DNA from 2 places in the Shimazuella sp. NTD247 genome. Region 2 is predicted to be linked to the other one. Evidence: riboswitches for the same ligand, from Rfam matches in the RefSeq annotation. Region 2 holds a riboswitch; the other holds the start of a gene.
What was found. A riboswitch is a leader RNA that binds a small molecule or an ion and turns the genes downstream of it on or off. The one in region 2 is predicted to bind S-adenosylmethionine.
Positions count from the first base shown of each region.

Region 1: another riboswitch for S-adenosylmethionine. It lies ahead of AC5WOC_RS00380 (methionine ABC transporter ATP-binding protein); the one in region 2 lies ahead of AC5WOC_RS04530 (homocysteine synthase).

Region 1 covers NZ_JCAJZU010000001.1:78,669-86,201, forward strand. Annotated here, with positions in the region: gene AC5WOC_RS00370 (TetR/AcrR family transcriptional regulator) at 11-589, opposite strand; gene AC5WOC_RS00375 (DMT family transporter) at 788-1,729, opposite strand; SAM riboswitch class I at 2,489-2,590, shown strand; gene AC5WOC_RS00380 (methionine ABC transporter ATP-binding protein) at 2,696-3,715, shown strand; gene AC5WOC_RS00385 (methionine ABC transporter permease) at 3,705-4,367, shown strand; gene AC5WOC_RS00390 (MetQ/NlpA family ABC transporter substrate-binding protein) at 4,369-5,190, shown strand; gene AC5WOC_RS00395 (M20 family metallopeptidase) at 5,207-6,397, shown strand; gene AC5WOC_RS00400 (hypothetical protein) at 7,011-7,463, shown strand; gene AC5WOC_RS00405 (hypothetical protein) at 7,472-7,533, shown strand, end outside.
Region 2 covers NZ_JCAJZU010000002.1:49,015-56,547, reverse strand. Annotated here, with positions in the region: gene AC5WOC_RS04560 (M20/M25/M40 family metallo-hydrolase) at 148-1,281, shown strand; gene AC5WOC_RS04555 (DedA family protein) at 1,653-2,255, shown strand; gene AC5WOC_RS04550 (hypothetical protein) at 2,798-3,064, shown strand; gene AC5WOC_RS04545 (PqqD family protein) at 3,569-4,786, shown strand; gene AC5WOC_RS04540 (hypothetical protein) at 5,144-5,560, shown strand; gene AC5WOC_RS04535 (nucleotidyltransferase domain-containing protein) at 5,710-5,868, shown strand; SAM riboswitch class I at 6,107-6,219, shown strand; gene AC5WOC_RS04530 (homocysteine synthase) at 6,290-7,533, shown strand, end outside.

The DNA of each region.
Region 1 (7,533 bases), on a different contig from region 2:
TGATCATACACTATTTTTGGAAATTAGTTAAACCCCTTATGATAAATTCTGCTAAATACAGAATAATTTGCGGAAAATGTTGAATCCCGATTTCTTCCTTATGTGTATCGATATAGACTAATGAATCGAAAAAAGCAAGAAGCAGTTCATCATCTATATCTTCTCTTATTCGGCCCTCCATTTTCCATTTCTTAAATAATTCCTTATACATATTAGGCAAGGAATCATTACTCTCTGCACTTTCTTTATGGTAGATTTTTTCCAATTTGTGAAAAAAATCCGGGTTATACCATTCTTTCAGTATTGGATTTGAATGGATGGCATGTATGTTTTGTTCTACTATTTCTTTTACAATGGAAACAGGATCTTGATTCAGATCAAGAGATTCCATGATCGCCTTTTTCAGTTGCTCGTTTTCTTTTGTGTAGATTTCTACGAACAGTTTTTCTTTTGATGGATAGTAGTTATAGAACGTACCAACTCCGATACCAGCATTTTTAGCGATGTCGGAAATGTTCGTATCTTTAAACCCTTTTGTCAAGAATAACTCTTTTCCACATCGGAAAATATCCGCTTTTTTATCCTTCAATAAACCCCCCTCTTTCGAATGAATATTATTTAATTCATTCATATTAAAGCAGAGACTTCCCTTTTTGTCAATTCTACATAGGGGTTAATTTAAACCCTTATTTTTGAATGAAACACCAAATCATTCGGTGATACTTTTCTCGTCATCTATGAAATATTAAACATCATAACTGATTCCGAGTAATGTGGAACAAAGGGATTATGAAGTAATTCCCGATATCACTTGTTCTTTATTTTTTGTTCTCTTATTCACCACCATGATACCAAGGCAAACGAGAACCAGTCCACCAAAAGTCAAGATACTCAATTTTTCAGACAGGAGGATGGAAGAATAAAACACACCAAATATCGGGATCAAAAAAAGAAAGACAGATGCTTTGCTCACTGGATGATAGCGAAGTAAAATATTCCAAAAAAATGTTCCGATCAATGCTACCAATGATAAGTAGACAAACGTAAGTCCTGATTGAATATCAAAATGAAAAGGTAAAAAACCAGCTTTCCAAATACCTACACTGATAAGGCATAAGGAACCGACAAACAATTGATAAAAGGTGATGATATCAATTTCAAATCTAGCAGATTCGTGCCGTGCTAATAGATTTCCTGAAGCAGCTGCTAAATTAGAGAGGAGCAGTAAAATTTCTCCCAGTCCAAATCCTATCTCCATGGAAATCGAATGCAGACTCACAACGACGATCCCTAAAAATCCGATGCTGATGCCCAATGCTTTGCGTAAATTCAACCGATCATTTGTATCAATAAAGTGTGCTATCAAAATTTGAAACAAGGTTGAAGTTCCTGTAAGTATAACCGTAGTCATACTTGAGGAGATGCTTACTCCTACATAGAAGAAAATATATTGCAAAAAGTTTTGTACAAATCCGACTTTGCTCAAAGAGCGAAATGCAGAGCGCTGGAAGACACGTTTTTTGCTGATGAGTCGAATAAAAACGTACAGAATAAGCGCAGATAAGAGGAAGCGATAACCAGCAAAGACAAGTTCTGTACTATAGTCATGTGTCTGGATGGATAGCCATTTATAGCTGAGTTTGATAAGAGGAGCTGGACTCGCCCAAAGTAACGTAACGATCAAAATGGTTGCACTAAATCCTAGCGGGTGGGTGACAAACTTTTTCATATCGTTCTTTCCTTCCTCCATAATTTCGAATCTTGTTTTTTAGAGACATGAATGAATATTAATATATTCATTCATATTAGAGCAAAGTCTTTCCTTTTTGTCAAGTTGAACACGGTTACGACAGTTGATATGATTTCAATCAAGTGTTTTTGTTCGTATTTCGAGCGAGAAAATCCACGGTTTCAATCGTGGGATGAAAAGCAGCGTTGTTCGAAACCCCAAAAAAAGGGGTTGCAAGAACAACAAATCTTTGTATATTAGAACACATGATCGGTGATCATCCTACTGGTAGTAGGTTTGTTCTTTGAAAATGTAGTGGTATAGGGTTTCGGTGGCAAATGGATACGTCTCCCACCGAGTAAAACCATTAGAGGCAGGAAAAGAACTAGAGCGCTGGTAACAGGCGTTCCGCCCATGTGGGTACACTTCTAACTGCATGGGATGGGCTGATGAGACAGCCCCAAACTTAGGAGTTGCACAAAACAGAAATGGACGCATGTAGCAGAACTACCTAAGAATCCCACGACTTTAGTCGTGGAGAGTCTCAAAAAGTTGATTTCTAAAAAATCATTTAATTCAATATCAATATCTAAATTGGTTCTATCCCTTCATTAATTGATTGTTTTTCCTAAGCTCAATTAACTGTATTGTGTTGGCAGTATATCTAACTGTATAATTTTCTTTTTAATTACAGTGATTCCTAAAAACAGATTGACATACTTTGTATTTAAATATAAAATGAAAAAAATTAAATATCACTTCTTATCGAGAGAGATGGAGGGACTGGCCCTTTGATATCTCAGCAACAGATCATTTGATACTGTGCTAATTCCAGCAAGCGGAATGCTTGGAAGATGGGAAGAGTTACTTAAATGAACGGATAAACATTTAAAACGCCTCTTTCTATTTTTAGAAAGAGGCGTTTTTTGTTTTTCGTTTAAACTTTTTGTGAGAGGAGGAAGAAGATTGATTGAATTAGTAGATATCAGCAAACGCTATCCTGGTTCACCTGCCGTAGATGCTTTAAAGGAAGTATCTCTTCATGTGCAAAAAGGAGAAATTTTTGGTGTTGTCGGTGTAAGTGGAGCTGGGAAAAGCTCTTTGCTCCGTTCAGTTAATTTCTTGGAGAAACCAACTTCAGGAGAAGTCAAGGTTGATGGTATCTCTTTATCTACTTTGTCAGCAAATCAACTCCGAGAAACACGTAGAAAAATAGGAATGATATTTCAGCAGTTTCATTTGTTAGAAACAAAGACGGTGTTTCACAATGTGGCTTTACCACTCTATTTAACTGGAAAGAAAAAAGGAGAGGTAGAGAATAGAGTACTCGAATTGCTTGATTTTGTTGGTCTTGCGGATCGGGTAGATTATTATCCCGGACAGCTTTCAGGCGGACAAAAACAACGAGTTGGGATTGCTAGAGCTTTAGCAACTGATCCTCATATTTTATTGTGTGACGAAGCAACATCTGCCCTTGATCCTGATACAACTAAGTCCGTACTTGATCTATTACGTAGGGTGAATAAAAACTATGGAATTACCATTTTATTAATCACACATGAAATGGATGTTGTTCGCAAACTTTGTGATCGGGTTGCGGTTTTGGATCAGGGGAGGATTGTAGAGCAAGGTTTTGTCTACGATGTATTTACCAATCCAAAATCAGATACAGCAAAACGGTTTGTGAGTACAATTTTTCAACAACAACTTCCAATAAGTATTCGAAGTTTATTAAAAGAACAAGTAAAGATTTATCGCATTACATTTACCGGGAGTAATGCAACAGAGCCTTTGATTGCAGAAACAATCAGAAAATTCCAGACCAATATCAACATTTTGCAAGGAAATATAACCGAATTGCAAAGTAGGCCTTTTGGAGATTTGTTAATCAGTATTGAAAGTGATGAAAAAAAAGTGGAAGAAGTTATTCGTTATTTAAAAGATAGAAAAGTATTTGTAAGGGAGGTGAAAGGAGATGGTGTTTGATTGGGCTGTTTTTTGGCCGCAGTTAGTAGATGGCATTTTGGCAACGCTTATTATGGTTTTTGTATCGCTTGTATTTTCCATACTTCTAGGTTTTCCATTAGGCGTTGTACTCGTAGTGACAAGATCGGACCATATTTTGGAAAATAAAGTTGTGTTTACGATATTAAATACCATCATCAATATATTTCGGTCAGTCCCATTTATTATTTTATTGGTTGCCATTATTCCTTTTACTCGTTTGGTAACCGGTTCATCAATAGGCACTGCGGCAGCGATTGTTCCTCTTATTTTTTATGCAGCCCCTTATTTTGCACGTTTAGTAGAAAATTCTTTATTAGAAGTAGATAACGGAGTGGTGGAGGCAGCCCAAGCGATGGGTGCTACTCCTTGGCAAATCATTTGGCGATTTCTTTTGCCGGAATCCCTGAGCTCTCTATTTTTAGCGGCGACGATTGCTACGATTGGATTGATTGGTGCCAGTGCAATGGCAGGTGCAGTTGGCGGAGGTGGATTAGGAGATCTTGCGATTACATACGGCTATAACCAGTTTGAAGTGCGTGTTGTGATTATTACGGTGATCTTATTAATTATCATTGTTCAACTTGTACAAACTTTAGGAAATTATTTAGCCCGATTAGTGAGGAGAAAATAATATGAAAAAAATATCATCTATTGTTATAGCACTACTGCTACTTGTAGGATTGGTGGCAGGCTGCTCAAGTAAAGATAATCAGACAATAAAAGTAGGAATAAGCAGTTCTGATACAAAAGTTTGGGAGTTTATTAAACAACAAGCACAAAAACAAGGTTTAACGATTCAAGTTGTTACTTTTAATGATTATGTGCAGCCTAATCTATCTCTGGCAGATGGCAGTTTAGATGCAAATGCTTTTCAAACAGTTTCTTACTTTAATGAATTTAAAAAACAAAGAAAACTTGATTTAAGTGCCATTGGTACAACTGTGCTTGCTCCCATGGGTGTTTACTCCAAAAAGTATAAAGATATTAGTCAAATCCCAGATGGTGCAACGATAACCATTCCAAATGAAGCAAGCAATGGTGGTCGAGCATTGCTGCTTTTGGAAAAAGCAGGTTTGCTAAAATTAAAAGATGGTTTTAACGGCAAAGGTTTGACAGAGGCAATTGCTTCCAATCCGAAAAACTTAAAAATCGTTACCGTTGCTGCTCCGCAAACACCACGTTCGATGGATGATGCTGCTGCAGCAGTAATCAATAATGGCATAGCTGTAAGTGCTGGATTAAGCCCAGTGACAGATCCGATTTTTAAAGAGGATAAAACAGCAAAACCTTATATCAATATTATCGCAACGCAAACAAAAAATAAAAATAATGCCAATTTGCAGAAGCTAGTGAAAATCTATCAATCTCCTGAAGTTGCAGCATATATTAAAAAAGTTTATAACGGCGGTGTAATTCCTACCGTGGTTCCTGTCTCCGAAATCGAAAATCTTTAAAAGGTGAGTGAATCCAATGACAACCAAAACAATATCAGTTCGTGAAAAAGTGGCTCAATTTATAGAAGAGAATCGAGAACGATTAATACAGATCAGCCATGATATTCATGAACATCCGGAGATTGGCAATGAAGAGTATTATGCAAGTGGTATTCATATACGATTATTAGAAGAATATGGATTTATAGTCGAAACAGATGTAGCTGGGCACCCAACTGGGTTTATCGCTCGGAAAAAAAGCAACATATCCGGTCCCGTAATTGGATATCTAGCGGAATATGATGCTTTGCCAGGTTTGGGACATGCTTGTGGACATAACATCATTGGCACAGCAAGTGTAGCAGCTGGAATAGCGTTAGGAGAAGTCATTGAAGAAATAGGCGGGGAAGTGGTAGTGTTTGGCACGCCAGCAGAAGAAGGAGGGCCAAATGGAAGTGCCAAAGCTAGTTTTGTCAAAGATAATCGTTTTACTGGTATTGATGTTTGCGCTATGCTGCATCCAAATAGTGAAACTGCGAAAACAACACCATCTCTTGCACTGGATCCGCTTATTTTCTCCTTCTATGGTAAAGCTGCTCATGCTGCTGCTGCCCCTGATAAGGGAATTAATGCTTTGGACGCAGTAATCCAACTTTACAATGGGATCAATGCATTACGGCAGCATGTTCCAGATGATGTTCGCATGCATGGTGTAATCACTCATGGCGGGGATGCACCGAATATTGTTCCAGAATACGCAGAAGCGAGATTTTATTTGCGGGCAGCAAAACGCAAAACATTGGACGAAGTGACTAAAAAAGTAAAAGCCATCGCAGAAGGCGCTGCACTGGCTACTGGAAGTCGCGTAGAGATCAAACCTTTACAAAATGAAATTGATGAACTCATCTTAAACCCAACCTTTGATGCCATTCTCATAGAAGAATTAGAAAAGCTAGGAGAAGTAATCGTAGATGATGTTTCTGGTTTAGGTTCCACAGATGCAGGGAATGTCAGTCATGTTGTGCCTACGGTTCACGGGTATATCAAGATTGGCTCAGCTGATCTCGTTCCGCATACGGTTGAATTTCGAGAAGCTGCAAAATCACCCCAAGGAGATGAAGCATTAATTCGTTCCAGTAAAGCGTTAGCTTTGACAGGAATACGCATCATAACGGAAGAATCTTTGCTGCCAGCTATTCAAGCGGATTTTCGAATAAATCGAAGGTAAAGAATAAGATCTACTTTTTATATTTTAAATTAGTTGACCGACTGAATAATCAGTCGGTCTTGTTGTATCGTATTTGATGCTATATGTTACTGACCATATTTTATATGTACAATACTTCAACAAATCTCCAAACGGTTTAAGAATAAGTAGCCCCATAAGTCTGACCATTCTTGTCATAATAAATCCACAATTCATCTAGACAATTCCTAGTTCTTTACTTTCCTCATTGACGGCGTTTCTTACAATAAAGACAAATTTTTTTAGTAAAGTAAATATAGAGTGCATCTTTAATAATATAAGTATCGCTTCTATGCATACCCCTTATATACCTTCTCTGTATGGAGGGTGCTTGATATCCTTATCGTCCACTGGTTCTAGCAGTGTGACCGTCCATCTGGGGAAAGTTGGAGAGTTGAGCGCAGTAACCCGCATGGCAAAACCTTTCTAACATAGAGACTGAATATCCTATTTTATCGAATATATCACATATTTACAGTACTCACTGGTAAAGAAAACAAAGTATTAAAAATGAAACGAAAAACCTGTTCTTTTTTGTATGTGCTTTTTGCAATATAATGAAGGAAAGTTATTTTGGGGAAAGGGGCGAAGAGGGTTGCGAAGACCAATTATTCCAGGGTTAAAAGAGCGAGAACAAACGGATCACTTGGTCAGTCGTCCTATTACTTCTGCATTGGAATTACAAGAACGCCTAAGAAGAGAACGAAAGAGTTCATACATGGAAGCGATTGGAAAATTAGATACAAATACAAAAATAAATATAGATTCTATTTTGCAGAGTATAGAACAGGAATTTTCAGATATTTCGTCAGCAGACCAATTGATAGGCATTATAGCAAAGTGTTATTTAAAAGGAGATTATGATGTGCACTTGCTTGATCGAAACCAGAAAATTATGCAACATTTGAAACAAACGGATGTTTTGCCTGCTGTGTTTCATCAAGCGAGAAGTCTTGCACTTCATAAACATTACGCATTTATAGAAGTATATCCAGATTGTTTACGAGCAGTATCGTTAAATGGAGAGGTTTCTGTTGTAAAGGAGTGAACAGGCTGATGGCACAAGATGAATTGCAATTAGCAGAAATAAAGCTGGTGAGAGTAAGGCAAGAGTTAGA
Region 2 (7,533 bases):
CAGGAACTTGTCGGAATTAACGCCTCTGGAGTGTTACACCAAACGCATGCATTTACTGCGACACGTGGAAAGAGGAAAAATATAAACTCATAGGGGAAAATAGTTCGGAAAAATGAGTTTATATTAAAACAGTAGCATACGTGAACGGTGGTAAATAAAAATCGGTTAATCGACGAATTTATACGGTTGGTGCAAATTGACAGTGAATCAGGGAACGAGCGAGCCATTTGTGATTTTCTAAAAGAGAAATTGTCTTCTCTTGGTCTAGATGTTGTGGAGGATTGTTCTGCCACGTTTACCAAACATGGTGCTGGAAACTTAGTGGCTACTTATACAGGTAGCATTCCAGATGCTCCAACCATTTATTTCACATCTCATATGGATACTGTAGCACCAGGCAAGAAGGTGAAACCTTCAATACTCGGAGATTATATCGTGACGGACGGAACAACCATTTTAGGTAGTGATGATAAAGCTGGAATAGCTGCTATCATTGAAGGAATACGTCTGCTACGTGAATGGAAGATACCTCATGGAAACTTGCAGTTTGTTTTTACAGTCGGGGAAGAATCAGGTCTTGTAGGTGCACGTCATCTGGACAAATCATTGATGGAAGCAGAATACGGTTTTGCCTTCGATGCTGGGGGCCAAGTGGGGGAAATTATTACTTCTGCGCCAGCGCAAGTAAAAATCGAAGCAGCTATCCATGGTAGAGCTGCCCATGCTGGATCAAGTCCAGAAGCAGGTATTAGTGCCATTCAGGTTGCAAGCCAAGCGATTTCCCGCATGAAATTAGGAAGAATTGATTCTGAAACAACTGCAAATATTGGGATGTTCCAAGGTGGAATTGCAACAAATGTCGTTCCTGAATATGTAAAAATATATGCGGAAGCCAGAAGCAGAAATGAGAAAAAACTGGTTAATCAAGTAGAAGAGATGGTTATGGCTTTTGAATTGACAGCCAAACAAATGGGTGCAACAGCAGAAGTGGAAACAAAATCATTATATCCAGGTTATTCCTTTACAGAACATGATCTAGTAGTACAAAAAGCAATTGCGGGCGTAAAAAAAGTTGGTCGGACTCCACATTTAGGCGTTAGTGGTGGAGGAAGCGATGCAAACGTATTAGCTGGTTATGGCATTCCTACTGTTAACTTAAGTATTGGTTACGAAAACATCCATACTACCAACGAAAGAATGTCTATTCCAGAGTTAGTCAAGGCAGCGGAATTAGTCGTTGCGTTAGTGGAGGAAAGTGCTTATGAAAAAGCTCTTTCATAGCGTAGCCATTCATACTTTACTGCTTTATTGAAAAATAGCACTTATAATTTTATACCAATGTCAATCCGAGCTAACTTCGGGTTGGCTTTTTATTTGCGGTTCGAAATACTAAACTCAGTGCTGAGAGACAGCATAGATAGAGAATGGAGTCCAAGTGACTACTTACCCTTCTGAATTCCAGGAACTGATCTGAAGGTCATCATTAAGAAGTGATCCATTTGGATTTCATCCGGGTAGTTGCCTTGCAGCTATTCAGACAGTAACAATAATGTATAAATAAATAGAAATATAGGCAAAAAAGTGTCCAAATCCTTATTGGTTTGGATTCTTTTTGTTTAAAAAAGGCAAAACTGAAGAGAGGAGGATAGGATATGTGGTTACATCATATGTTTCACATGGTTCATCATTATGGATATATCGGTATTTTTGGACTTTTAATGTTTGGGATGGTAGGAATACCAATTCCAGATGAATTTTTAATGACCTTCGCTGGATATTTCATCAAACTTCATCAGTTGAATTATGTTTTGACTGTGTTAACTGCTTTTATTGGAAGTATGGTCGGAATAACATTTAGCTTTTTGATCGGAAGATTTTTGGGGCTGCCTTTCTTACATCGATATGGAAAACGGATTGGACTTACCCATGAAAGATATGAAAAAGTAGAAGCATGGTTTGAGCGCTTTGGCAAGATAACGATTATTTTTGGATTTTTTATACCAGGGATACGACATTTGACTGCAATTTATGCTGGAATCAGCCGGTGGACTTATTGGACTTTTTTTACCTATGCTTTTATTGGATGTTTCATTTGGGTTATGGTGTTTATCAATCTCGGACTCTTATTTGGAGAACACTGGAAAGAGTATACAATTTTGATGCATAAAGGGATTTTGCTTTTTACTCTTGTTGTGATAGTCACTCTGGTTGGGGTATGGATAGTGAAAAAAAGAAAGAGCAGCTCTAGAATTTAAATAAATTTGATATAATAATGCATGTCTGCTGAAGGTCGGCAAGTGAAGAAGGGAAGTCTTCACGGCTTCGTACCTGTCTGAAAATAACACAGATGTAACGACCAAGAACCTCCTAGATGATTTTAAGCTGTTCAGTGGAAGTCAGGAATCGATTTTTTTCGGTAACTACGAAATTATCATCTATCAGAAGAACGGAAGGGTGTCTCTGATGTAAGTGAGGTTGATATTAATAATCCCGCAAAGAAATCTTACAAAATCCCTGGGACAGAGGTAGAGATTTGTTTTAAGTGAGGAGTCAGGTAGGACTTTGGCTCTGGGTGATCAAGAACGATTACCCAGAGCTCAAATTTAATAAAAAAGATATCGAAATGTTGCTAAAAAGTTTGTTACGTATAGAATTAGTAACAATATTATCGGAATAGATTGTAATGCGATGAATGGAATATATTTATTTTTATGACTATTCCCTTTATGGAATTTTGTTTTATAATAAAATGAGAATGCTGAGAGCCAGCATTTCTACTTGATTGAATGGAGTTTCCATGCCTGATTACCAGTCAACAAAGAACCGGCGTGTCTCTATCAAAAACCTCCCAAACGGTTGGGATAAGAAGAAGAATGTTAGCGTTATGGATCAAGAGTGGGTAGACATTGGTGAGATCACGATCAAGATCTATTCTTCAGATGATAAGAGTCACCCTGGAAAGGTAGTTGTATTTCTTTCAGGAAAAATGGAACGCATTTACAAACCTAATGACACTGGTACCAAAACCATTCATGGCTCCAACGTACAGATTTGCATTAAGTAAAAGTCGCGTGGTTCTCGTCTGGGTAGTTGCTTGCGGCTACCCAGACTCCAAATATGTTCAAACCAACGAAATATAAAGAAGCACCAGAAGGATGAGTAATTCTACTCATCCTTTCATCATCTTTATCATGGTAGATATTGTAGTCGCATCTGGGAGAGGTTCATTCTAAATGGAATAGAAAATAATTTTATCAAGTATATTGACTATATATATTATTTTTTATACATTAACAAATAAGAACTATACTAATTATAAGTATATTCTTTATCATTAAAACTCCAAATTTAAGGGGGTTACCTGATTGAAAATTAAAATTAAAAAAGTAGCAAAAGTGAAACCAACCAAATCTCTGGAATAATTCAAATGATGGATGAATGAAGTTTGTATGGATGGCAAAAATTTATAAAAGTGAAACCGCTGCCATTACTAAATTTAGTTTAAGATCAAAGAAGCCACTATCCGCTCTGGACAGTGGCTTCTTTGATCAAAGTAGGTGACATCGAAGTGGTAACAATAGACAGCATATGTCAATTTCATCGTCTTTCGAGTAGAGAAGAAAACGAGGATGAAGTTTTGATTGGGCGCCTTGATCTTGGAGAGTTTATTATTCTACCAAAGATGGCGATCCAGATTATAGAGCTACTGGGAGAAGGAAAAACAGTAGGCGAAACGAAACATATCATGGAACAGCAGTTGCAGCAAGAGATCGATGTTGTTGGATTTGTAGAAGATTTAATTCATGAGTATCCATTTATTTATCAGATTGATGAAAAAGTAGTAAATGAGAAAGTGGAGCAAAAGGAGCAGTTTCCTTGGTTAACAAGTCGAATTGGTCAACTCTTGTTTAATCGTTACAGCTACATTTTCGTTTCCTTGTTATTTATTTTTTGTGTATTTCTTACAGTCTTTAATCCGGATTATATACCAAGATACCAAGATTTTTTCATAGGTCGTTCCCAATCAGTTATTCTCATTCTTTTCTTTTTTATTAATTTTTTTCTTCTATTTTTACATGAAGTCTCTCATTTGTTAGCGGCTCGTTCTCTCGGAGTGGATGGTCGTATCGGTTTTAGTCATCGGCTTGTCTTCCCAGTGGCAGAAACAGATATGTCAGGAATTGTTTTACTACCAAGAAAAAAACGATACAAACCTATCCTTGCAGGGATTATGTTTGATTTTACACTTGTAATTCTCTGTGTTTTACTTCTTTGGCTTCAAGATTTAGGAGTCTTTTCTTTTTCATCTTTTCAAATTAGCCTAATTCGTTATTTAAATCTGGGGCTATGGCTAGGAATCGGATATCAATTCCTCTTTTTTATGGAAACGGACATTTATTACCTGATAGCCATCATGTTAAATAGTAATAATTTATTACATTATACGCGTTTGACCGTAAGAAAATGGTTCAAAAGAGTAAAGTCGGAAGAATTAGAAGAGCTATCACAGGTTTCAAACCGTGAAAAGAGATTTATTAGGGGTTATGTTTGGTTTTACATTTTTGGAGTGTGTTGGGCTATCTTTCTGTTCTTAACCTATACTATTCCAGCAGCTTATTTGCTTATCACCCAATCTTGGAACAAATTAATTATTTCAACTTTTTTCTCTTGGTCTTTAGTCGATGGAGTGCTAACCATTTTGATCACGCTTGTCCCATTTGCCATTTTATTATGGTCATGGAGTAGAGCGTTGGGCAATAACAAACAAAATCTTGGGAATGATTAACATAATCGTTAATTGACATAAGTCTAAGGCTGAGTATAATTACTCAGCCTCTTGATCACACCTATCATGGAGATATTGTAATTGCATCCGCATTTGTTTGGTCAATAACAACAAAATATACATCGATAAATCAAAATGAAACTCACTTACCTTTTTACCCTCTTGTAATTAAACCAGCACAAATCTCTGACGTTTTCTCTGCATGATGGGTCACCAAAACGTGCTGCAACTACTCAATTTCCTGTTTTTAAAAGTTGTTAGATTTTGGAGCATTCTATTCTCAATTTTTCTATTCATCTGATACAATAGATCATAGCCTACATCCATGGCTATCTGTCTAGTGAGAAAGAGAACACCATGGCTAAGACACCTCCTGCAACTGTGGGCGAGCTTCTGCGAATGTTCGCTTCGAAGACAAAGGATTTTGATCCTACAGCAGTGCGCACGCTGGCTGAAGCTGCCTTCAAGACTGGTCAGGCCAAGCTGGCACAACTGAAGATTCTGGATGATATCGAGGGTCTGAGCATCGAAATCAACCAGTACAACAACAGTAAGGACCACCAAAAGGGAGATGCCAAGTCCAAGGCTCATGGACAGAATCTCAACCGAATGAAGACCCTGCGAAATGAAGAGAGCAAAGCGGGTAGCAATTACGAGAGTATTCGCGTAGCGTCACTGGATAAGGTCAACGAGGTCACGGAGATCGACCGCCACAAACGGGACGATTTGTACATTGCCATGCTCGGTGCAGTAACTGGAGGTCGGTGGCGGTAGGTCATCTTTTCTCCACTAGCTACTAACCCCTCCTGCCCATTGCGAGCAGGAGGGATCAAAACAAAAATAAATCTTCGCTAAAAATAAACGAAATCCCACCATCATAAAATGCTGAGCGGGGTTTTTTGGGTAAAGGAGAGAGATTTCGATTGTCCCTTATCACTACATTTACAAATTATATGACTGAGCGGTTTGATTCCATCAAAGCGATTGTCATTTTTGGAAGTTATGCGAGAGGGGAGGAAAAGGCTGACTCTGATTTAGATGCATACTTGTTATTTAATCAATTGAATCCTGAAAAGCACTGATTTAGCAGTTATTCCAATGTGGTTTCAACATCCATCCATTTTGCAAGAACAGCTGGATCTGGATAAGGACAAGGTAGTGTCGTTGTTATTCTCCCTAATAGAAGGTAAGTTGAATAAATTTGCAGTCCAATATTGAGATTTTGTAAATATCTCCATTTTTTACACTTGAATATTGATGAGCTGGAAGAAAACGACTATAATTAAGTAAACCTATTGTTTAACTGAATATTTGTTAAATCTCTTATCCAGAGAGGCGGAGGGACTGGCCCGATGATGCCCGGCAACCCTAGTGATTGATTCACTAGAAGGTGCCAATTCCTGTAGAGACTACTTGTCTCTAACAGATAAGATGCGGATCTGTAACCAAGCCTCTTCTGGATAAGGAAGGGGTTTTTTGTTTGCTAAAAAAGGAGGAAATAACATGAGTACATTTCGACCTGAGACAATTTCTGTGCATGGAGGGCAGGCACCTGATCCTGCAACAAATGCGCGGGCTGTTCCTATTTATCAGACAACTTCTTATGTCTTTGATGATACCCAGCATGCTGCAGATCTGTTTGCATTAAAGGAATTCGGCAACATTTATACTCGTATTATGAATCCTACAACCGATATTCTAGAAAAAAGGGTCGCTGAGCTGGAAGGCGGTGTTGGAGCACTCGCTACCAGTTCGGGTCAAGCAGCAATTACTTACTCCATTTTAAATATTGCCAGGGCAGGTGATGAGATTGTCGCTTCTAGCAATCTTTATGGTGGGACATATAACTTATTTCGACATACACTTCCCAAACTGGGCATTCACGTGCATTTTGTAGATCAAACCAATCCTAACAATTTTCGTAGTGCGATAACTGATAAGACGAAGGCTGTTTTTGCCGAGATTATCGGCAATCCACAGTTAGATGTGTTGGATGTAGAGGCAGTTGCTAATGTAGCTCATGAATCTGGAATTCCGCTTATTATCGATAATACTTTTGCTACTCCATATTTAAGCAGGCCATTTGAATTTGGAGCGGATATCATTGTTCACTCCGCGACAAAGTTTATTGGAGGACATGGCACAAGTATCGGCGGTATCATCGTTGATTCTGGCAAGTTTGATTGGAGTAATGGCAAGTTTCCTGATTTGACAGAGCCGGATCCTAGCTATCATGGTGTATCCTATACTCAAGCATTGGGATCTTTGGCCTATATTATAAAAGCACGAGTGCAGTTACTGCGAGATACAGGAGCTTCTATTTCACCATTTAATGCATTTTTGTTACTACAAGGATTAGAGACACTTCACCTCCGCATGGAACGACATAGCGAAAATGCTTTGCGTGTGGCTGAATTTTTAGAGAAGCATGAGAGTGTTGATTGGGTGAATCATCCCGGATTAGAAAATCATCCATCCTTTGAAAAATCACAAAAATATTTACCGAACGGTCAAGGTGCGATCTTTACATTTGGGATTAAGGGGGGAGCAGAGGCAGGGAGAAAATTGATTGAAAATGTTTCTTTATTCTCCCACCTAGCAAATGTAGGAGATGCAAAATCACTTATTATTCATCCAGCAAGTACAACGCATCAACAGCTAACAGAAGAAGAACAAAAAGCAGCTGGTGTGACCCCAGATCTCATTCGTCTATCTGTTGGGATTGAGTCGATTGACGATATTATTGA